3 regions of the Thiothrix nivea DSM 5205 genome follow, and region 1 is predicted to be linked to each of the others. Evidence: predicted binding sites of a transcription regulator. Region 1 holds the regulator's gene; each other region holds the start of a gene.
What was found. Region 1 encodes HrcA, which represses chaperone genes, less so after heat shock. Its sites were predicted from a motif close to TTAGCACTCNNNNNNNNNGAGTGCTAA; they were not measured.
Positions count from the first base shown of each region.

Region 1 (8,034 bases):
GGCAAGGCGGATGTCATCCTGATCTCCGGCTACGACGGTGGTACGGGCGCTTCCCCGAAAACCAGCGTACAGCACGCCGGTCTGCCGTGGGAACTGGGTCTGGCTGAAACGCACCAAACCCTGCTGCTCAACAACCTGCGCAGCCGCGTGCGTCTGGAAACCGACGGCAAACTGATGACAGGCCGCGACGTAGCCATCGCCGCCCTGCTAGGCGCGGAAGAATACGGCTTCGCCACCCTGCCACTGGTGGCGCTGGGTTGCGTCATGATGCGCGTCTGCCATCTGGACACCTGTCCGGTCGGCATTGCCACCCAGAACCCGGAACTGCGCAAGAAATATGCTGGCGACCCGCAATACGTGGTCAACCTGCTGATGTTCATCGCCGAAGAAATGCGCGAATACATGGCCAAACTGGGTTTCCGCACCATTGACGAAATGGTTGGCCGTGTTGACAAACTGCGTCAGGAACCTGCCAATGGTCACTGGAAAGCGGCCATGGTCGACATGAGCAAAATCCTGTTCACCCCTGAACTGGAAGAATGCGACGGCGTGTACTGCAACCGGGCGCAGGATCATGGCATTGCCCAATCACTGGACGAGCGCGAAATCCTCGCTGCCTGCCAACCTGCGATTGAAAGCGGCACACCGGTCATTGCGGAGTTCTCCATCAAGAACATCGACCGCGTAGCGGGTACCATCACCGGCTCCGAAGTCACCCGCAAGCATGGTGCTGAAGGTCTTCCGGAAGACACCATCCGCCTGAAGTTCAACGGTTCCGCCGGTCAGAGTTTTGGCGCATTCGTACCCAAAGGCATGACGCTGGAACTGGAAGGCGATTCCAACGACTACATCGGCAAGGGTCTGTCCGGCGGCAAAATCATCGTTTACCCGCAGAAAGACGCGAAATTCATCGCCGAGGACAACATCCTGGTCGGTAACGTCGCATTCTTCGGTGCGAGTGGTGGCGAAGCTTACATCCGTGGCGTGGCGGGCGAACGTTTCTGCGTGCGTAACTCCGGCATCCATACCGTTGTGGAGGGTACCGGCGACCACGGTTGTGAATACATGACCGGCGGGCGCGTGGTAGTACTCGGCAATGTTGGGCGTAATTTCGCAGCAGGCATGTCCGGCGGCGTGGCTTACGTCTACGACCCGGAAGGTATCTTGGCCATCAGCGGCAACACCGAAATGGTGTCCTACGGCCCGGTTGCCGAAGCTGACGAACAGGCTGAACTCAAAGGCATGATCGAAAGACACCTGCTGTACACCGGCAGTGAGCGTGCGAAGATGATTCTGGAAAACTGGGACAAGAGCCTTGCCAGTTTCGTTTGCGTCATGCCAAACGACTACAAGCGGATGCTGGATGCAATCAAAGCCTTTGAAGCCAAGGGCATGTCCGGCGATGAAGCCATGATGGCGGCCTTTACCGCCAATAACAGCGATGCCTCGCGCGTTAGCGGTAACTAAGGAGTACGTAAGTCATGGGAAAACCGACAGGATTCCTCGAATATCAACGCGAGCTGCCCGCTGACCGCGCCCCACTGGAGCGCATCAAGGACTGGCGTGAATTCCACCTGCATCTGGATGAAAAATCCAGTCGTGAACAAGGCGCACGCTGCATGGAATGCGGCATTCCGTTCTGCCAGACCGGCAAAGTGTTGCCGGGTGGCGCAAGCGGTTGCCCAGTGCACAACTTGATCCCTGAATGGAATGACATGATCTTTCGGGGCTTGTGGAAAGAAGCCTTTGAACGCCTGCGCATGACCAACAATTTCCCGGAATTTACCGGGCGTGTCTGCCCTGCACCCTGCGAAGGCTCTTGCACCTTAGGCATCAGCGAGCCGCCTGTTACCATCAAACTGAACGAAGTCAGCATCATCGACAAGGCGTTCGAGGAAGGCTGGGTCAAACCGGAAGTGCCTGCTGAACGCACCGGCAAGAAAGTAGCGGTAGTCGGTTCCGGCCCTGCTGGCATGGCTTGCGCCGACCAGCTGAACAAGGCTGGTCATGAAGTTACCGTTTACGAGCGTGCTGACCGCATTGGTGGTCTGTTGATGTACGGCATCCCCAACATGAAGCTGGACAAGCAGGAAATCGTGCAACGTCGCGTTGACCTGATGGCTACCGAAGGCGTGACTTTCGTCACTGGCGTTGAAGTTGGCAAGGATATTCCAGCCGAGCAACTGCGTAACGATTTCGACGCAGTGGTATTGTGCGCTGGTGCAACCCAGCCGCGCGACCTGCCGGTAGAAGGCCGTGGACTCAAAGGCGTGCATTTCGCTATGGAGTTTCTCACTGCCAACACCAAAAGCCTGTTGGATTCCAATCTGGAAGACGGTAACTACATTTCTGCCGCAGGCAAGAACGTTATTGTCATCGGTGGTGGTGATACCGGCACTGACTGCGTGGGGACTTCCGTGCGTCACGGCTGCAAGTCCGTCAAACAGCTGGAAATCATGCCACGTCTGCCGGATAGTCGTGCCCCTTCCAACCCGTGGCCGGAATGGCCTGCCGTTTTCAAGATTGACTACGGTCAGGAAGAAGCTGCTGCGGTGTTTGGCCGTGACCCACGTGACTACCTGATTTCCACCAAGAAAATCGTGGGTGACGAAAACGGTAACATCAAGGAAATCCACATCGTGGGCGTGCGTTGGCAACGCGATGGTTCCGGACGCATGAACCTGATCGAAGTGGAAGGTACTGACGAAGTGCTGCCAGCTGATCTGGTTTTGCTGGCGATGGGCTTTACCGGCCCGGAAAAGACCCTGATCGACGCGCTCAAGCTGGATACTGACCCGCGTGGCAATGTGCAAGCCGAATACGGCAAGTATGCGACCAATTTACCGGGTGTATTCGCTGCCGGTGATATGCGCCGTGGCCAAAGCCTTGTTGTCTGGGCCATCAACGAAGGCCGCGAGGCTGCCCGTGAGTGCGACCGCTTCCTGATGGGCAAGACCTTCCTGCCGTAAGTTGCACCTTTCCTCTCACCCCTTGGGGGATTAGCCCTCAAGGGGAGCTGAAGAATCTTTTAGCCCAGCATCTCTTCTGCCAACGCCCGCGTTGCTGGGGTTATTTCCACCCCACCGATCATCCTCGCAATTTCTTCCACCCGCTGTTCCTGCGTCAGCTGCACGATACCGGTGCTGGTGTGTTCCTTGCCCTTGATCTTGGTGACTTTGTATTGCTGGTGAGCCTGGGACGCCACTTGTGGCAGGTGGGTGACGCACAGTACCTGCCGGTTGGTGCCGAGGTTTCGCAACTGTTTGCCGACCACTTCAGCGATGCCGCCACCGATACCGGTATCCACTTCGTCGAAGATCAGTGCGGGCAGGGTCACCTTCTGCGCTGCAATCATCTGGATGGCGAGGCTGATGCGTGACAGTTCGCCACCGGAAGCCACTTTCATCAGCGGCTTGAGCGGCTGGCCGGGGTTGGCGCTGACGGTGAATTCGATGCTGTCCATCCCCATGGTCTGAAAGCTGGCGTCAGGAGCCTGAGTGACGATGATTTCAAACTTGCCGCCTTGCATTCCGAGTTCCTGCATGGCTTTGGATACGCTGGTGGAAAGCTGTTTGGCGGCCTTGCTGCGGGCAGTGCTGAGGGTGTCGGCTTGTTTGCGGTAAGCAGCTGCGGCGTCCAGCAACTGTTTTTCCAGTGCTTCAAGATCGTAATCGCCGCCGCCGAGTTGTGCCAGTTCGGCTTCGATCTGGGTGAGGCGCTGCGGCAGTTCCTGTGGCTCGACGCGGTATTTGCGGGCAAGATTGCGGATATCAGCGATGCGGTTTTCCACCCATTGCAGGCGCGCTGGGTCGAGATCGAGGCTTTCGGCGTAATCGCGCAGTTCGATGGCGGCTTCCTGCACCTGAATCTGGGCGCTGGTCAGCAACTCAAGCGGCGTTTGCAAGCGGGCATCAATGCCGACCTGCGTTTCCAAATCGTGGATCAGGCTGCCAAGCGTGGAATACAGCGAGGGTTCGCTGTCGTACAGCTGATCGTAGCCTTGCGCGGCGGTGGAACGTAGCTGTTCGGCGTTGGCAAGACGGTTGAGTTCTTCGTCAAGCTGTTCAGGTTCTTCCGCCTGTAATTGCAGTGCGCCAAGTTCCTGCACCTGAAATTTCAGCAGATCGACACGTTCCTGATGCTGCTGGTTCTGACTGGCAAGGGTGGTGACGCGCTCGTGCAGTTGCTTCCAGCTTTTCCAGGCTGCACGGGTGTTGGCGAGCAGCCCGTCATTTTCGGCGAAAGCATCCAGCATGTCGCGCTGGGCATCCTTTTTCATCAGTGACTGGTGTTCGTGCTGGCCGTGGATGTCGACCAGTTGTTCGCCGAGTTCGCGTAACTGGGTGAGGTTGGCGGGGGAACCGTTGATCCACGCGCGTGATTTGCCGTTGGCGGTAATGAGGCGGCGCAGGATGCAGGTTTCGTCTTCGCCATCCATGCCCTGCCCTTCCAGCCAGGCGCGGGCGGAAGGGGTTTGGGTGATGTCGACGCTCAGCGTGATTTCGGCCTTGTCCGCACCGTGGCGCACGGTGCTGCTGTCGGCCTTGTCGCCCAGCACCAGCCCGATAGCGTCGAGCAGGATGGATTTGCCCGCGCCGGTTTCCCCGGTCAGGGCGGTCATGCCGGGGTACAGTTCAAGGTCGAGCGCTTCGATGATGGCGAAGTCGCGGATATGGATGTGTGTCAGCATATCAAAGCTGGACTCCCCAGTGCAGTTTGGCGCGCAGGATGTGGTAGTAATCGTAACCTTGCGGGTGCAACAGGCGCACTTTTTCCGGGCGGGTGTGGAGACGGATGCGGTCACCGGACTCCAGCCCGATATTGTTTTGCCCATCAAACGATAGGCGCGCAGGGATGTCGCGTTGTTCACACAGCTGGATTTCAATCACGCTTTGGCTGTTAATGACCAATGGGCGGTCGCTGAGGGTATGCGGGCAAATTGGCACCAGTGCGATTGCTTGCAAGCCGGGGTGCATGATCGGCCCGCCGCTGGAGAGCGCATAGGCGGTGGAACCGGTCGGAGTGGCGATGATCATGCCATCCGCCCGCTGGGTGTTGACGAAATGCCCGTCTACCCAGGTGGTGAATTCGATCATGCGGATTTCGTTGCGCACATGCAGCACCACATCATTCAGTGCATCGCCACTGCCGAGGATTTCCCCGTCGCGGCTGGCTTCTGCTTGCAGGACGAAGCGTGTCTCTTCCTTGTACTCGCCGCGCAGGATGTGTTCCAGTTGCGTAGCCATTTCGTCTGGGGAAACATCTACCAGAAAGCCTAAGCGCCCCAGGTTGACGCCGACAATCGGCACTTCATGCGCTGCCAGCAAGCGCCCGGATGACAGCAGGGTTCCATCCCCTCCCACCACGATAGCAAGGTCAATCCGCCGCGCCAGCTCTTCCGCAGCCATGGCAGGCATATTGAGAATCAGGCCAGCATTCTGGTCACAAAAAACCTGGAAACCGCGTTGTAGCAGGAATTCATGCAACTGGTGCAAGGTCTTGTCCACACGGGTGTCATTGGGTTTGGTGAAAATACCAATATGGGAAAACGGGCTCATAACCGGTTCTTGTTTCATTAAAGCTGCAAGGCTGGCAAAGCCGCGCATAAAATGCAAGTTTAACAGGCTTGTATCTACACAGGTTTGCCCCTATAAATGAAAACATGACAACACATTCGCACCCGGAATTAAACAACCGCGCCCGCCACATCCTCAAGGTGCTGGTGGAAAGCTACATCCAGGACGGCCAGCCGGTCGGCTCGCGCAACCTTGCCCGTGCCAGTGGGCTGGATTTGAGCGCTGCCACCATCCGCAACGTGATGGCTGATCTGGAGGAAATGGGCTATATCCGCGCGCCGCATACCTCGGCGGGGCGGGTTCCGACCTCGCAGGGCTACCGCCTGTTCGTCGATGCGCTGGTCAACATCAAACCACTGGAACAACAGGCATTGCACATACTGGAAGGCCAACTGAAAGCGGAACGCGACCCTGGTTCCCTCATCCAGTCGGCTTCCAGCCTGTTATCCGGTATCACCCAGTTGACTGGCGTGGTCAGTATGCCACGCCGCAACCCTTCCGCTATCCGCCAGATCGAATTCATGCGCCTGTCTGAACGGCAGGTGCTAGCCATTCTGGTCATGAACCGCAATGAAGTACAAAACCGGATTATTCAACTGGATAGCGACGTAAGTTCCAGTGACTTGCAACAGGCTGCCAACTTCCTCAACGAGCGCCTGATCGGCAAGGATTTGCAGCAAGCACGCACGACCTTGCTGGAAGAAATGCGCCAGCACCGCGAAGACATGAACCGGATGATGCTGTCAGCCATCGAACTGGGTGAAAAAACCGTTGCCGACCTGGATGACCGTCAGGACGAAGATTACGTCATTGCCGGTGAAACCAACCTGATGGGGTATGACGACCTGTCTGATATCCACAAACTGCGCGAACTGTTCGCCGCGTTTACCCGCAAGCGCGACATCCTGAGTTTGCTGGACAAATGCTTGCAGGCAGAAGGGGTAAAAATTTTCATCGGGCGCGAATCCGGGCAGTCAGTGTTCGAGGAATGCAGCCTGGTGACAGCGCCTTACATGGTGGATGGCGAACAGATAGGCGTGCTGGGCGTCATCGGGCCAAAACGGATGCCGTATGAGCGGGTGATTCCGGTGGTCGATATTACTGCGCGGCTGTTGAGCGTGGCGCTAAATTCGAAGATATCCTGAAACACCGCGCTCACAGGTATGACAGGCTAGCCGCCCGCCTGCCTTTCCGCTAACATTCTGCCCTGATAGCCGAAACAATGCCCGTTTTGCCTGAATACAGTCAGGGCATTTTCAATGCCATCCAAAAACCCCGAAGATGCAGGGAGTCGGCTGGATGTGGCAGGCGTCCGTTCATTGCTACGGTTACAGAAGCGCCTGTACCTTATCCAGCCGGCTACCGCGTTTACAGCCTCGACCCAAGGGAAACTTATGGACGCACAAGTGAAAGACCCGCATACCGTTATCGTCAACCTTCGCGATGCCGAAGGCACCTATACTTGTGACATCAACGCGGGCAAACACCAGATGGTTGCCGACGAACCGGTACCATTGGGTGGAGATGACCTCGGCGCTGCGCCTTACCAGTACCTGAAAGCCGCCCTGGGTTCCTGCACCGCCATGACCATACGCATGTATGCCGAACGCAAGAAATGGCCTGTGACCGATGTGGTCGTCACCCTGCGCCACAGCCGCGACGTCAACAAGCAAAGCGTATTTGAGCGCGACATCCGGATCATCGGCGAATTGACTGATGACCAGCGCGAACGCCTGTTGGACATTGCCGACCGTTGCCCGGTACACAAGACCATTAGCAATGGCGCAAACATCCTGAGCAAACTGATAGACTAACCTGAAAGCCAGCCATGTTACACATATACAATAGCCTGACCCGTCAAAAAGAAACCTTCCACCCCATCCACCCCCGCCAGGTATTCATGTACGTCTGCGGAATGACGGTCTACGACTATTGTCATCTTGGTCATGCGCGGGTGATGGTCGTGTTTGACACTGTGTACCGCTACCTGAAAGCCAGTGGTTATCTCGTGCAGTACGTGCGCAACATTACCGATATTGACGACAAAATCATCAAGCGGGCAGCTGAAAATGGCGAACCTATCGAAGCGCTCACCGCCCGTTTCATTGACGCCATGCATGAGGACGAAGCCGCCCTCAACGTGCTGCGCCCGGATGATGAACCCCGCGCCACCAGCAATATTCCGGAAATGTTGGCCATGATCCAGACCCTGCTCGACAAGGGCCTGGCCTATCAGGGCAGCAACGGCGACGTTTACTACGACGTATCGAAATTCGACGGCTACGGCAAACTGTCCGGGCGCAAGCTGGAAGACATGCGCGCCGGTGAGCGGGTAGCCGTCGACGAAATAAAAGACGACCCGATGGATTTCGTGCTGTGGAAAGCCAGCAAACCTGGCGAACCGGCCTGGGATGCACCCTGGGGGGCAGGCCGCCCCGGCTGGCACATCGAATGCTCC
Region 1 covers NZ_JH651384.1:4,241,361-4,249,394, reverse strand. Annotated here, with positions in the region: gene gltB (glutamate synthase large subunit) at 1-1,467, shown strand, start outside; gene THINI_RS21145 (glutamate synthase subunit beta) at 1,482-2,969, shown strand; gene recN (DNA repair protein RecN) at 3,029-4,690, opposite strand; gene THINI_RS21135 (NAD(+) kinase) at 4,692-5,576, opposite strand; gene hrcA (heat-inducible transcriptional repressor HrcA) at 5,663-6,721, shown strand; gene THINI_RS21125 (OsmC family protein) at 6,836-7,390, shown strand; gene cysS (cysteine--tRNA ligase) at 7,405-8,034, shown strand, end outside.

Region 2 (8,034 bases), 480 kb from region 1:
AGAAACCGCGCCGGGTGCAGATTGCCATACAAGCTTGCCTGCAATGGCAATGGCTCGCCACTCAGTTGCGCCGCCAGCAACTCCGCGCACAAACCACTGGTCACCAACCCCCGCGCGCCCAAGCCCGCCAGCATGAACAAACCCGGTTGGTATTGTGCCGCAGGAAATGCCTGCCCTAACCTGCCATGCCGCAAATCGACATAAGCTGTCTGGAAAAACGCCACATCCGGCAATGCCCCAACTACTGGGTAGCGGTCAGGCGTAGTCATGCGGATAGCGGCATGGCCACTTTCAAGCCGCCCGAGGGATGCTGCAAACGCAGGTAAATGCTGCGCAAGCTGGTGGTAATTGAAGGTATCGGCCCCTGCATCCAATACCGCATCACGCACCTTGCGCACAAACGTCGCACCGAAAACATGCTGCCCTTCCACGGCTGGCGTCAGGTAACCTTCATGCCCCAAGGCAATTTTGAGCCTGGCGCTGACATCCGACGCCTGCGCCAGGCTGGTCTGCCCCATCACGGGCATGAATGGCAAGAAAGCGCTTTGCCCAAACCGGTCTGCCTCCCGCCCGTTGGCCAGCAGGGTAACCGTTGCGGCTGGAACTGCTTGCGCTTCCGTCAAGGTGCGTACCTCAATATTGTCATGGGCAACCAGAGCAGCGCACAAGCTGGCCGGGTTCAACCAACCTGCCTGCGGGAAATAACTGGCTCCGGCTGGTAAGGGGATACCGGCAACCTCAGCAGCCTCCCCAGCGTCGAGGATACGTACAAAATCCTCCGTCAGCCCACGCTCACGAATAGCCTGCTGGCGGGCGGCTTCGCGCGGCTCATGCGCCAGTTGCAATGCCCCGCACTGCGCCCAGCTGATGTCATGGCCATCCTCCACCAATTGGCGGATTTGGCGGACAACATACAGGAACGCTTGACGGTAGAACATTTCGCCCCAGCCCGGTTCCGCTGTCAGTTTCGGCGTCAGCACCCCGGCGCGGTTGCCGGAAGCCTCCATCGCCAAACGGGCATGGCGCTCCAGCAGGGTCACTTGCCAGCCACGCTGCGCCAATGCGTTGGCTATCTGGCAACCGGCAATGCCACCGCCGATGATGGTTGCACGGCGATCCCCGACAGGTTCCGGTAGCGCGAACCAAGGGGGAATACGCCCTACCCCACCGTCTGCTGGCAAACTTGCCACCAACATTTCGCGCTTTTTACCAAACCCCTTGTGCTTTTCAACCCTGAAACCGGCGGCTTGCAGATGACGGCGCACCTCGCTGGCAGCCGTGAACGTAGCCAGGGTGGTTTGTGTATGGCTGAGGCCAGCAATGGCCTGCATAACCGGCAGTGCCCACATCGCCGGGTTACGGGCAGGCGCGAAACCGTCCAGAAACCAGGCATCAACCTTTGCCACCAGCTCCGCCAAAGCCGCCTGTACATCCATGAAGCACAGGGTCAGGGTAATACGCCCCTGCGCCAGACGCAGGCGGTGGAAGCCCGTCACCAGTGGTGGATAATTTTCCAAAAGTTCAGCGGCAAACGTTTGCAGTTCCGGCCAGGCTGCCAGCAACTCCCGCAAGGTGTTTTTGGTGATGGGGTGTTTTTCGATGGAAATGAAGTGCAAGCGCCCACAACGCTGCGGGTCAACCTGCCATGCCTGCCAGGTTGCGAGAAAATTCAACCCGGCACCAAAGCCGGTTTCGGCAATAACGAACTGCTCCCTGCCCTGCCAGCGTTGGGGCAGGTGGTTGCCTTGCAGAAATACATGCCGGGTTTCCGCCAAACCATCCTGACGGGAAAAATAGCAATCAGCGAATGCAGGCGCATACGGCGTGCCAGTGGCATCAAGCTGGATGTGGGCGGGAACAAGTTCTTGCATAGCACCGCAGTATACTGTTCCGGATTGCGGGACAACACTGTGGGCAATAAAAAAGCCCGACATTCAGGGGATTGAATGCCGGGCTTTTCAGTTTGCCTACGCAACGGCAGGCGGTGTCAGCAGCACGCTTACATCATGCCGCCCATACCACCCATGCCGCTCATGTCAGGCATTGGAGCTGCATCTTTCTTCGGCAGTTCAGCCACCATCGCTTCGGTAGTGATGATCAGGCCGGAAACAGACGCTGCGTTTTGCAGGGCAGTACGGGTAACTTTGGTAGGATCCAGGATACCCATGGCGATCATGTCGCCGTACTCGGACGTGCGGGCGTTGTAACCGAAGTTGCCTTCGCCAGCTTCCACCGCGTTCAGGACAACATCAGCAGACTCGCCAGCGTTGCCAACGATCTGGCGCAGCGGCTCTTCCATCGCGCGCATGGCGATCTTGATGCCCATATCCTGATCGTGGTTGTCGCCTTTCAGGTCGCCGATGGATTGCAGGGCGCGTACCAGCGCAACGCCACCGCCAGGCACTACGCCTTCTTCCACCGCAGCACGGGTTGCGTGCAGGGCGTCTTCAACGCGGGCTTTCTTTTCCTTCATTTCGACTTCGGTGGCAGCGCCAACCTTGATGACTGCAACACCGCCAGCCAGTTTGGCTACGCGCTCTTGCAGTTTTTCACGGTCGTAGTCGGACGTGGTGGTTTCGATCTGTGCACGGATTTGGTCAACACGACCCTTGATGTCATCAGCAGCGCCAGCGCCGTCGATGATGGTGGTGTTTTCCTTGGTGATGACCACGCGCTTGGCTTGACCCAGATCGTCGAGGGTGACTTGATCCAGGCTCATGCCGACTTCTTCAGAAATGACAGTACCGCCAGTCAGGATCGCGATGTCTTGCAGCATGGCTTTGCGACGGTCGCCGAAACCAGGCGCTTTAACAGCAGCCACTTTCACGATGCCACGGATGTTATTCACAACCAGAGTCGCCAGTGCTTCGCCTTCGATGTCTTCAGCAATGATCATCAGCGGCTTGCCAGCCTTGGCAGCGCCTTCCAGCGCAGGCAGCAGTTCGCGGATGTTGGAAATTTTCTTGTCGTGCAGCAGGATGTATGGGGTTTCCAGTTCGGCAGCCATACTCTGCTGATTGTTGACAAAGTAAGGGGACAGGTAGCCACGGTCAAACTGCATACCTTCCACAACGTCGAGTTCGTTGTCGAGGCCGGAACCTTCTTCAACGGTAATGACGCCTTCCTTGCCCACTTTATCCATCGCGTTGGCGATGATGTTGCCGATAGCTTCGTCAGAGTTGGCAGAAATGGTGCCAACCTGGGCAATCGCGTTGTTGTCTGCGCAAGGCTTGGACATGGCTTGCAGTTGCTCAACCGCAGCGATGACTGCCTTGTCGATACCGCGCTTTAGATCCATCGGGTTCATGCCAGCGGTAACGGCTTTCATGCCTTCACGGACGATAGCCTGCGCCAGAACGGTCGCAGTAGTGGTGCCGTCACCGGCAGCGTCGGAAGTTTTGGAAGAAACTTCTTTCACCAGTTGCGCGCCCATGTTCTCGAACTTGTCTTCCAGTTCGATTTCCTTGGCGACGGATACACCGTCCTTGGTAACGGTTGGCGCACCGAAAGATTTTTCCAGCACGACGTTACGGCCTTTAGGCCCCAGGGTAACTTTTACAGCATTAGCCAGAACGTTAACGCCTTTCACCATGCGGGAACGGGCGTCATCACCAAAACGTACTTCTTTAGCACTCATTGTCTTAAACCTCTTTCAAATCTTGTCCGGGTAGGGAAATGTATTTACCGCTTAGCCTTCGATAACAGCCAGCAGGTCTTCTTCACGCATGATCAGCACTTCTTCGCCATCGATCTTGACAGCAGTGCCGGCGTATTTGCCGAACAGAACCTTGTCGCCAATTTTCACTTGCAGGGCTGCACGCTCGCCATTGTCAGTCATCTTGCCTGGGCCTACGGCAACCACTTCGCCGCGATCCGGCTTTTCAGCCGCACTGTCAGGAATGATGATGCCACTGGCAGTTTTACGCTCTTCTTCCATACGACGGACTACAACGCGGTCGTGCAAAGGACGGATATTCATTGGAATTGTCTCCTCGAACCAAAAGTAATTTAGGACATTCGGGTTGTTGTTAGCACTCTAGGCTAGTGAGTGCCAATAATAAGGTCGGGTTAGGCAAAGTCAAGGGCAGCTTGATGAATTTTTTTGGATCAGCCTGTTGTTTCAAGGCAGAAACGACCCGTCATCGTCCTGGCGGCGGACAACTTCGCCCTCAATATCCCCCCGTTTGCGCCTCTGCCCCGGATGCTGCTGGTAATCGCCGACAACCGTCAGGCTGCTCTTCAACAGCACTTTCAACAACAAATAACGGGTAGGTGGCAACACCAGCAACAAACCCAGTATGTCAGTGAAAAAGCCGGGGATCAGGAACAGCAGGCCTGCCAGTACGAGCAGCGCCCCTTCCAGCATGGCTTGGGCCGGCAACTCGCCTGCATTCAGGCTACGCTGCAAACGGGTCAAGGTGACAAAGCCCTGATGGCGCAACAGGAAGACGCCTGCCACACCCGCCAGGATCAGCAGCAGGATGGTGGGCAGTGCGCCAATGGCACTGCCTACCTTAATCAACAACCAGATCTCAATAAACGGGAGCAGTAGGAAAAAGACACCAAACAAAGGTAGGGGGCGCATGAAAATTCCATTCAAACCGATAACACGATATATATCGGTCTGAATCCGGTATTTTCAATACCGATAGCGAAATCAGGCAGCTTTGGTATCCATAGCCATGCCATTCTGGATGCGTTGGCAAAGCTGTACCAAGGGGATAGGTCGCCCGCAATAGTAGCCCTGGGCGAAATCCACGCCAATCTGGCGCAGGTTCCGCAGGGTTTCCGCGTCTTCCACCAGTTCCGCGATGGTCAGTAAGTTCATTACCTGGCCGACATCATGTACAGCCTTGACCATGGCCGCATCCACCGGGCTGGAAACCAGGTTGTGGACAAAATTGCCGTCGATTTTCAGGTAACTCAACGGCAATTCACGCAGATAGCTGAGGGAGGAAAAACCACTGCCAAAGTCATCCAACACCACGTGGCAACCCAGGCCATGCAGGGCATTCATTACCCGCTTTGCATGGACAAAATTACTGATGGCGACGGATTCTGAAATCTCGAAACAAATCGTACCCGGCTCAATATTGAATTGCTTGATTTGCTGCTCCACATAGGGGAACAGACGCGCATCCTGCACCGACTGGGCGGAAAGGTTAATCATCAGACGGGTTTCAACGCACTGGCCACTGGCAGGATCACAGCGGCAGCCTGCCAACATTTCCAGTGCTTTGCGGATAATCCAGCGGTCGATACTGGTCATCAGGTCGAGCCGGTCGGCAACCGGCAGAAAACTGCCCGGGTTCAGCAATGCCTGACGGAACGGCAACCGCAACAGGACTTCAAACTGGCGGAACGACCTGCCCTGCTCATGCCGCAAAGGTACAATCGGCTGGGCAAACAGGATAAAACGGTCTTCGCGGATGGCATCTTTCAGCAATTTGCTCCAGTCATGTACGCGCTGATTGGACATTTCCTCACGCTTTTCCTCAGCATGGATAAACACCTGATTGCGCCCCAGTGCCTTGGCTGTATAACAGGCTTTGTCCGCATCTGAAAACAATTGCTTGATCTGGACATTAGCCGCAGGCATAAATTCCAGTAAGCCGATACTCGCCCCTACCGAAAACACTTTGCCTTCCCAGCTAAAACGGAAATTCCGCAACTCGGTCAGGATAGACTCCATAATATTGCGGCCTTTTTCCAGCCCGCAATCCTCCAGAAAAACAGCGAACTCATCGCCGCCAATACGCGCCACCTTGTCAGAACGGCGGACTGCATGACGGAATATGTGCGCAACATGTTTCAATAGCTCATCACCCGCCAAATGCCCACAGGTATCATTGATAATTTTGAAATTATCGTAACTACTCAGTTCCCTAAAAAATCAGCTACGCTATCCTTATGAACCAGTTCATCCACCCCACGAGAGAAGATTTGCAGCAGTTGAGCCACGCCCAGCTGGTGGATTTGGTGTTGTCGCTGTTTGACACGATAGAACAGCTATCGTCACTGGCAACCCGGGTAGCTGAACTGGAGGCGCAGTTGGGCAAAAACAGCAAGAATTCGCACAAACCGCCGTCATCGGATGGGCTGAAGCGCCAACCAGCCCAACCCCGTCAAGCAGGCCAACGCCCCAAAGGTGGCCAGCCGGGACACAAGGGGCATAGCCTTGTCATGCACCCATCGCCCGATTACGTTGAGGATTGCCGTGCCGTCGGCTACTGTGGTTGTGGCCTGCCGCTATCCGAAGCGGCTGTGGCCGTGGCTGAACGCCGCCAGCAATGGGACATCCCCGCCCCGCAAATCGTGGTGACGGAATATCGCCAGATCATCAGCACTTGCCGTTGTGGCAAAGCCCATGCAGGGGAATTCCCCGCATCACTGCCCCCGTACATCAGTTATGGGGCACGCCTGAAAGCGTATGCGGTCGGCCTGGTTCATGGGCATTTCATCTCGCTGTCGCGGGTAACGGAGGTCATATCTGACCAATATGGCATCAAGCCTTCCGATGGCAGTGTGCAACGCTGGGTCAGCCAGGCCAGCGGCAGCCTCACCGCCACCTACGGCGACATCCGGCAAACCATCAGCACCAGCCCGGTGGCACACTTTGATGAAAGCGGTATCCGGGCCCAAGGCAAAACCCAATGGCTGCATGTGGCCGCCACCCCGGAAGCGGTGTACTACACCGCCCATGCCAAGCGGGGACAGGAAGCCATGGTCGCCGCCGGTATCCTGCCTGTCTTCAACGGGGTTGCCGTGCATGACCACTGGAAACCTTACTTCCGCTTCGACAACGTGGTGCATGGCCTGTGTGGGGCACACCTGCTGCGTGAGCTGAACTACTTTGACGAAACCCTCCGGCACCAATGGCCTGCACAGCTCAAACAAGTCCTGGTTGATGCCAAAACCGCCGTGGCACAAGCGAGGGCAGCACAACATGACTCCCTGACGCCTGACCAGATGGCAGAACTGGGGCAGCGTTATGACCAATGGGTGAACCACGGCCTGCTGGTCTTCCCTGAACTGCCCAAAACCCACCCCAAACAGGGTAAAGCGAAGCAGCACCCGGCCAGAAACCTGTTATGCCGCTTGCGCGACTTCAAGGATTCGGTGTTGCTGTTCATCCAGCGGTTTGACGTGCCGTTTGACAACAACCTCGCCGAGCGGGCAGTGCGCCCCGTGAAAGTCAAACTCAAGGTGGCGGGCGGATTCCGGGCTATCGGTGGTGCCGATGCCTTCTGTGTCATCCGTTCCGTTTGGGAAACCAACAAGCTGCAGGGACGGAATCCGTTTGAGTCCCTCAGATCGGTTTTGGCATAGACTGAGTAGTTACAAATTATCCAGATCCACGCTGGCCAAAACATGGGTACGGGTAAGACTGGAAGTATCATGCGCCAACTGTTCTACATACTGCTCAAAACTGGTGCGGTTCATCAGATCAGTCAACGCATCATGGGAAGCCTGACGGTACAGACGATTAATGATTTTCCGGTCAGAAGTCACATCACGAAAAATGAAAACCACAGCTTTACAGTTCTCCAAGATGCAGGTTGTATTTAATTCCACAAAACGGAAATCACCTACCCGTGGAATCAGTTTAACCTGCCCAAACTGCAAGGGATGCCCGGGATGGGCGCGATTGGCCTCAAAAGCGCGTTCCCCCAGCGGATTACCCTGCATGTCTTCCAGTTTGAGGATTTTACCGATATGCTCACCCAACACCTTGTCACGCTGCCAAAGCGTCAGCTTTTCCGCGCTGCTGTTCATATAAGTGATTTTACCCTGCTGATCTGTCACAATCACACCGCCAGCCAGCGCATCCAACACCCACTCAGTATTCATTTGTTCAGGGGCAGTGTCCGGCTTTTCCATGCTGATTTCGCCTGCTTCAACTAGGGCAGTACGGTTCGCAAGCGCACGGGGGCGAAGTTGCAGATACACCAGTGTTACCTGCGCGGCCAATATGAGCAGCATCAAATAAGGCATGAATTCTGTCACCAGCGACAGACTGGTTGCCATGAGCAT
Region 2 covers NZ_JH651384.1:3,759,123-3,767,156, reverse strand. Annotated here, with positions in the region: gene mnmC (bifunctional tRNA (5-methylaminomethyl-2-thiouridine)(34)-methyltransferase MnmC2/FAD-dependent 5-carboxymethylaminomethyl-2-thiouridine(34) oxidoreductase MnmC1) at 1-1,871, opposite strand, end outside; gene groL (chaperonin GroEL) at 2,000-3,637, opposite strand; gene groES (co-chaperone GroES) at 3,689-3,979, opposite strand; gene THINI_RS18730 (FxsA family protein) at 4,121-4,585, opposite strand; gene THINI_RS18725 (putative bifunctional diguanylate cyclase/phosphodiesterase) at 4,658-5,881, opposite strand; gene tnpC (IS66 family transposase) at 5,911-7,329, shown strand; gene THINI_RS18715 (PAS domain-containing protein) at 7,339-8,028, opposite strand.
Region 2: a site for HrcA is predicted at 4,029-4,055, ahead of groES (co-chaperone GroES). Genes of this name have one in related genera too.

Region 3 (8,034 bases), 880 kb from region 1:
GGAGTTCGCTGCGTTCACGGCGTGCTTTCATTTTTTCGTCATTGCGCTTCATTAGTTGTAGGGTCAGGTAGATTTTTGCGGGTATGGAAAGGAACAACCCGCTTGCAATCAGCCCTGCTACCGTGGCGACTCCCTTCACACCGTGGGCGGTCGCGATGTCGGTGAAAATCACCAGCCCCACCCCTACTGCGCTGATGCTCAGGCCAACGATGATCAGGGTGTACATGAGGCGGGTTAGTTGCTGTTCTTTCATGGAGTGCCTTTTGGATGATGCGGTGGATGCCCTATTATCCAAGCAAAAATAGGCGCGTAATTGACATGTGTCAAAACGGCATTAGTTTTTGCTAATATACTGACTTACATCAAGTATCTGGGTCGGAAATCATGATGGGTTGGAAGCGAATCGGGTTGGCAGTGGCATTGTCCTGCATGGCGGCGCTGGCCTCTGCCGAGGATGGCAAGGTGCTGTTCCAGCAGCATTGCGCTTCCTGTCATGGCGAGGCGGGCATTGGGGGTATTGGCTTGCCGTTATCAAAGCCGACTGTTATGGAGTCGCTGACTGACGATTATATCCGCAAAACCATCCGCAGTGGCCGCCCAGGTCGGATCATGCCTGCGTTTGGGGAAATGTCGGATACTGAAGTTGGTGCCATTGTGGGCTACATGCGTACCTGGGGGGCATCAAAGGTGGAAGAGCCAGCCCAGCCTTTGTCAGGCGTGGCCGCCAAGGGCAAACCGCTGTTCGAGCAGCACTGCGCCAGTTGCCATGGCAAGGATCTGAGTGGCGGTTCGGAAGGTACCGGCGTTACCTTTTCCCGCAAGCGCGAAATGGCCATCATGCCACCCGCCCTCAACAATGCCGGTTTCCTGCAAGCGGCCACTGACGGCATGTTGCGCTATATCATCCAGCATGGCCGCGACGGTACGCCCATGCCTGCTTTCAAAGCTACCCTGCAACCAGCGCAAATGGATGATGTGATTGCCTACGTGCGTGCCAGTGAGCTGAAAAACCAGCTGGAAGGTCAGGCGCTGGAGGATGAATCCCTGACCGTGATTTACGACGTGCCCGGCACGTTTGAAGAAACTGTGGCGCGGGTACGGGAAGCTATCCGTTCCAACAATTTCCGCGTTTTTCCTGACCGTTATCTGGAAGAAGGTTTGACGGATGAGCTTTCCGTCAACACACGCCAAGTTTCCCTGCGTTTCTGCAATTTCAACAAGTTGTATGAGGCGCTTAAGCTGGAGCCACGCTTGGGCGTCATCCTGCCGTGCAGCCTGACCGTCATTGAACAGGAGGGTGGTGGCGTCCAGATTGTGGCGGCGAATGTGGAAGTGCTCGCAAAGCTGTTCAACAATGACCAACTGGATGAGGTATTTGCCCACATCAAAGCCAGTTACGACCTGATTCTGGATGAAGTGACGTTTTGACGTGACGTAATAGTGAGCAGAGTTGCATTTTTCTGGTAATATATTAGAATTCTCTAATATTTTTATGAGAGATGGGCTTTACACAATGAAGTTTTGGGATAAGTGGATGTACGCGGGTGCATTGCTGTTTGGCTTTGCGGCGGCGGGTTCTGTGGCTGCCAGCAATGAGACCAGCCTGACCCTGATACATGATTCACCTTATTCATTTGAGGAAACGCTGGCGTCGTTACGGGAAACGATCCGGGCGCACAATTTCAGGGTGTTCCCCGACCGTTATCTGGAAGAGGGGTTGGTCGATGAGTTTTCCGTCAATGAGCGTCAGGTCAGCATCCGTTTTTGCAATTTTCATGATTTGCATGAGGCTATCCAGATAGAACCACGGATCGGGGTGGTTTTGCCCTGCGCGATTACGGTCGTGGAACGGGAAGATGGTTCTGTGCAACTGCTGACAGCGAACGTGCAAGCCATGATGGCTCTGTTTGATAATGACAAGCTGGCCAGTGCTTTTCGCGGCATCGAGGCCAAGTACACAGCAATTCTTGATGAGGTAACCTTATGAAACCCCCTGTCCTGTTAACCTTGTTGGCGTGGTTGCTGCTGAATGCCGGACTTGCCCATGCCAATGACAACCTGCTGACTGTGCGCGTGGCGCAGGGATTTGAACCGGCACTGCAACAAGTTCAGGACGTGCTGGCAGGGCACGGTTTTACGGTGGCGCATATCCAGAAGTGTGATGGTGGCCTGCATGAGATGGGCTATGAAACCGATAATTACCGGGTGGTGTTTTTTGGCCGCCTAGAAGATGTGCGTGAGCTGAGCAAAACACATCCTGAAATGATCCCCTTGTTCCCATTCAAACTGGCGGTTTATGCTGAAGGCAAGGATACCATCCTGTCAGTGCTGAACCCTTCCAGCCTCGCGCCGATGTTACATGCGGATGATAGCTTGCAGGCGTGCCTGGATGGGTGGGAAAAGGATTTCCGTGCCGTGCTGGCTGACATGCAGGGTTCTGTTACGGTGGCGTTGGCACATTGAGGGCCGCCCGCCCTTTACGCGGTGGCGCTATAGTGGCGTATTTGTTGGCCTAGCCGTTGCAGGATGGCGTCGCGCTGTTGCAGGGCTTTTTCCTTGTGTAGCAATTGCTGGTTGAGCTGGGCGATGATGGTGTCCTTGAGGGTGATGACCTTATCGCGCTGTTCAATCTTGTGCTCAAATGCCAGCCGGTCGCTTGTCATTGCCTGCTGATTGCCGGTCAGGGTAGCCAAGGTATCCAATTGCTGCATTAGAGTGGCTTCCCGCTGCGCATATTCCCGTTCACGTTCGCCCAGTTGGTTTTCGCGCTGCTGAATTTTGTGCAGGGTGGTTTCGTGGGCGGCTTCCCGTTGCTGGTATTGGTTGATCAGGGTTGTCAGTTGGTCTTGCAGCCCCTGCAATGCGCTTTCGCGCTCGGCAAATTGGCGTTCACGGTCGCTCAGGTGGGTTTCGCGTTGCTGGAGGGTCTGCTCCTGTTGTTGGAGGATTTGCAGGGCGTTTTCGCGTTCGGCTTCCTGTTGCTGCTGTCTGGCGGTTAAGTCTGTCAGGGTATTAATGTGCTGTAAGAGCAGGGCTTCGCGGCTGGTGTGCTGGCGTTCGCGCTCGGCCAGGTGTTCTTCGCGCAAGTGGAATTCGTCTTCCCGTTCTACCAGGATTTGTTCGCGTTCGCTGAGCAGACGGCTTTGTTCCAGGATGTGCTGGTCTTTTGCCTGCATACTCTGGTCGCGTTCGCCCAGTTGTTTGGCAATCGCGTCGACTTGTTGTTCCTGCTGCTGGATGAACTGGTCTTTTTCCGCCAGCAGTGTATCCCGGGCGCTGATCAGGCTGGCGTATTCGGCCAGGCGTTTTTCTTTGTCCAGCAGGATATTTTCCATTTCTGTGACATGCGAGCCATGGGCATCGAGACGCTGCTGGTGTTGTTGCAGGTTGTGGTCAAGCGCCAGTATTTGTTCTTGTAGTGAGGCAATCGACTGGTCACGCCGTTGGATGTGTTGGTCACGTTCCTGGATTTGCAGGAACTGGGCGGTGATTTGTTCGTCACGGCGGTGCAGGGTGCGTTCACGCTCGTGGATGGCCTGGTCGCGGATGCCGACTTGGCGGTCACGTTCCTGCAAATGCTCCCCGGCCTGAAGGAGCATTTGTTCGCGTTCCTGGCTGATGCGTTCCTTTTCATGTAAGAGGCGTGTTTGTTCGGCCAGCTGTTCGTTACGCAGGCTGATCTGGTCGACTTTGCGGCGTACCAGGACATCACGCAACCGCAGTTGCTGGTCTTTTTCCAGCAGCAAGTCATCGCGGCGTTGCAGTAGTCGGTCAACGTCGCGCAGGCGCATATCGCGCTGCTGGACTTGTTGGTCGCGTTCTTTCAGCTGGCGGTCACGTTCGGTGAGGTGACGGTTGCGCTCGTGCAGGAGCTGTTCCTGGGTATAAGTGCGCTGTTGGTTGTCGCGTATCCAGCGGTTGAGTTCTTCGAGTTGGCGGCTGAGTTCCTGGATATTGTCGTCGCGTTTGGCCAGTTGCTTGTCGCGGTTGTCGATTTCGCGGTCGCGCTTGCCAATGTGGTTATCCTTTTCTTCCAGACGGCGGTTGCGGATGTGGATCTGGTCTTCGCGTTCGAGGATGTATTTTTCTTTCTGGCTGGCCAGTTGCTCGATTTCACGGGTGTGGTTTTCCAGGTCGCGGATGAGCTGGTCGCGCTCACGGATGGTGTCTTCCTTGTTCTGGAGTGCGGCATCGCGTTGGGTGACCTGCTGTTCGAGTTCTTGGGCATTGTCTTGGCTGGAATGGAGCAGTTTTTCCTTTTCGTGGAGCAGTTGCTCCTTACGCTCCATGTGTTGGTCGCGTTCACGCAGGGATTGCTCCAGCGTGTCGATCAGCTTGTCCTTGTGTTGGATGGAGGTGTTGAGTTCCCGTAACCGTTCTTCGGTTATTTGCAGCCGTTCATAAGCGTCGCGCCAGCGGTCAATCAAGGTCTGGCGGTCGGCGGCGGTCAGGAAACGGTTCCCCTCGATTTTTTCGATCAGTGTCAGCTCTTCGCGGTTCATTGTTATTATTTCAGCAGCTTATCCGGTTATCATACATGATAATGTGCTAAATATAACAGGGCATGAATCAACCATAAAAACGGAACCCGACAAGGGTATTAGCACTCTAAGCCAATGAGTGCTAAGATGAGCCATAAAGTCAACAGGAGGCTACCACACATGACAAACGCATTGATGCTTAGAGGACAAACCTTACCCGTTCCGGTGGGGAATCTGGAAAGCTACATCCATGCGATTCACGCCATTCCCGTGCTGGAAGCAGAAGAAGAACGCGAGCTGGCAGATCGCCTGAAATATGCAGGCGATCTGGAAGCGGCACGTCAACTGATCCTGCACAACCTGCGCTTTGTTGTCAAAGTGGCGCGCGGGTACAGCGGCTACGGCCTGCCCCTGGGGGATCTGGTACAGGAAGGGAATGTGGGATTGATGAAAGCCGTCAAACGTTTTGAGCCGGATATGAATGTACGGCTGATTTCCTTTGCCGTGCACTGGATTCGGGCAGAAATCCACGAATTTATCCTGCGTAACTGGAAGATCGTCAAGGTGGCGACCACCAAGGCGCAACGCAAACTGTTCTTCAACCTGCGCAGCAGCAAGCAGCGTCTGGGCTGGTTGAACCATGAGGAAGCCCAGTCCATGGCGGATGACCTGGGTGTCACCACCGCTGAAGTGTTGGAAATGGAAAAACGCCTCAGTGCCCACGACGTGGCTTTCGACCTGGGTGTAGATCAGGACGACGAAGACACTGCCAGCTTCTCGCCCAGCCAGTATCTGGCGGCGGATGACGCCGACCCGGCGGAAACGCTGGAAGCGGAAGAGTGGGATACCTACACCCGCGAGCGTTTCCAGAATGCAATGGCAAGCTTGGATGCACGTAGCCAAGATATTTTAGCCAGCCGTTGGCTGGTTGAAAACAAGGCGACCTTGCATGAATTGGCGGAAAAGTACAGCGTGTCAGCCGAGCGTATCCGTCAGCTGGAGAATGCCGCGATCAACAAGTTACGCCAAGGCGTAATGGAAGCCGCATAAAGGCAGTTTTCTTGCCGCAGATATGAAAAAGGCCGCGTAAGCGGCCTTTTTTTGTCAAAGATGCTGACGTTTAACCGAAGAACGCTACCGACAGGAAACTGAACCACGCAAACGCAATCATCCCTATAACGATCAGCATCGGGATGCCAAAATCCCAGCTCAACATATCTACATACCTCTTTAATCTTTGTAGCGGAAAGGATAAAGCAATACCCCACCCCTGACAAGATCAGCGGATGCTTATATAAATACTTTTGGCTGGGGCTACCTTCGGGTAGCCAGGGAAATGGCTTTAGCCCGAGAAAACAACCGAAAAGAAGCTGAACCACGCAAACAGGATCAGGGCAATAACGATTGCTGCTGGCAGGCCATAGTCAAAACTCAACATGTCATTTCCTCTTGATAAGAATCACTTGATGCTGGGTAGTATGCCGAAAGATATTCAGTAGTAACTTGACATGGCTCAAGAATAACGGAATCCTTTCATCTGCTTGTCATGATGCCGGTGCAGACTGTGCGGCGTGGTCTGTCACGGCAAGGAAACGGAGATGCTCAGGTTAAACCAACTCATCCTGCGCACGGATGTTAGTGGGATGCCGCTGGAATGGATACATTTTCAAACAGCGGTCAAACTGTATTACACCGATCAGGTAGCTTATACCTGTGGGACTCCCATTCTCAAAATTCACGGTGGCATCAACGCCAAAACCGGGCGGCAAAGCCGGATTGAGCTGAATTCCATCATTGCCACTTTCGGCAGTAAGCATAAGTTGTACGACTATTATGTGCCGCCCCTCAATAACCCGACCCTGTTCCGGCGTGACGACCAAATCTGCCTGTATTGCGGGGAACGTTTTCTGGAACGGGATTTGTCCCGCGACCATGTGCACCCGCTGGTGAAAGGCGGGCGCGATGTGTGGACGAATGTCGTCACCGCCTGCAAGCATTGCAACAGCCGTAAGGGTGGGCGTACCCCGGAACAGGCGCACATGCCGCTGTTGGCAATTCCATTCCAGCCCAACTTTGCGGAATATGTTTATCTGCAAGGGCGGCATATCTTGGCTGACCAGATGGAATTCCTGAGCGCGCATTTCCCGCGTGATAGCATATTGCGTGAGCGTAGCCAGTAGGCTGGATTTTATCCGGTTGGTTGGGGCATTTTTTTCTATAGTAAAAGTTGGTTCATCGTGGAGTAGCCTATGCCTGCATCAAATTCGTTCTGGAACCGCCTGTTTGCCTGGTTGTTTGGGCGGAATACCAGTAACGCCCCTGGCAGTAGTATGACAGCCCCACCGCCTGTGCCATCAATGCCTGTTTCCTCGGGTTCTGCCACGAATGTACCGTCTTCTCCTGTTGTTAGCCCGCTGCCTGTAGCAACAGAACCTGCGCCACCGGAGCCTGCATCACCGCCAGTAGCTCCGTTAGGTGATGGCCCTGAGCTACCGCCACCGGAGACGCCAGTCAGTAGCACGTTGCCTGAGGAAGGTGTCCAGCTGGGGTTTATCCGGCTCTGGAACAATCATCCGGCAATTGCAGAGGGGGATGTGTTCCCCTGCAAGGATGCGGAAGGTACCCCCAACTTCGGCAACCAGTGCGGTATCATGATGGGAACCTGCCTGTTGCGCAGCGGCTTGCTGGCTGGCTACGATAAATCGGTTTGTTGGTATGCCGGGCACAAGGGGCATACCTTGCGGGCGCGGGAAGTGGCTGAGTGGATGCGCCGCCATCCGGATCGCTTTGGTCTGGTGGAAGTACGCAGCAATGTGACCTGGGGCGCATTCAAGGGACGCACGGGTCTGGTCTGTTTTCATAACTTCTGGGGCGAAGGTAACCAGGGCGACCATATTGACCTGTGGGATGGTACGGGCATCGTGCGCCGAATGGTTGACCCAAGCCTGGAGGGGCCTGGCATGGCGCATGGCTCACTGGATTATTTTGAACGTTCCGAGGAGGTCTGGTTTTGGCCCATACATTAGGATGGCTGGCAATAATCCCGCTGGTGTTGCTGCCGCTGGCCGGGTGTGATTCCGGTTCCCAGCCGCAGCAGCGCCCATTGGCCTTGCCAGAACGCCTGGAAAAGCCACATGTGACGGATCAGGCGCAAGCAGGGGGCTTGCATCTGGCGTTGTGGGATGATGGCGGCGGCTGTAAATTGCAGGTGGGGCAGACTGAGCCGTCAATCTGGCTCAAGCCGATGGCTCCTTGCTATTTCATGTTGGCGGCAGGAGGGCAGCGCGCGCAGGTTTTCCGGCATAACAAGACCACGCTGGTAATGGCAGTGTTGGGAACGCCCGCTAAGGGCAAACATTGCGGTCAGGAGGTGCAGGGGTTGATTATCAACGGGGGCGTCAAACCTTCCACTTACATTATGCAGGGCAGTGTGTATTGCGCGGAGCAGGGCTTGCAGAATTTCCAGTATGACCTGTTGGCCAAGTGAATGGTTGAAGTCAGTTACCTTCCACGATAAAGCTTTCGCCGAAATTGGTCGGGAAGCGGTTGCGTA
Region 3 covers NZ_JH651384.1:3,360,110-3,368,143, forward strand. Annotated here, with positions in the region: gene THINI_RS16910 (hypothetical protein) at 1-253, opposite strand, end outside; gene THINI_RS16915 (c-type cytochrome) at 388-1,428, shown strand; gene THINI_RS16920 (DUF302 domain-containing protein) at 1,514-1,987, shown strand; gene THINI_RS16925 (DUF302 domain-containing protein) at 1,984-2,463, shown strand; gene THINI_RS16930 (coiled-coil domain-containing protein) at 2,478-4,502, opposite strand; gene rpoH (RNA polymerase sigma factor RpoH) at 4,662-5,531, shown strand; gene THINI_RS16940 (HNH endonuclease) at 6,080-6,661, shown strand; gene THINI_RS24765 (T6SS effector amidase Tae4 family protein) at 6,731-7,507, shown strand; gene THINI_RS16950 (hypothetical protein) at 7,492-7,968, shown strand; gene THINI_RS16955 (SPOR domain-containing protein) at 7,979-8,034, opposite strand, start outside.
Region 3: a site for HrcA is predicted at 4,601-4,627, ahead of rpoH (RNA polymerase sigma factor RpoH). Genes of this name have one in related genera too.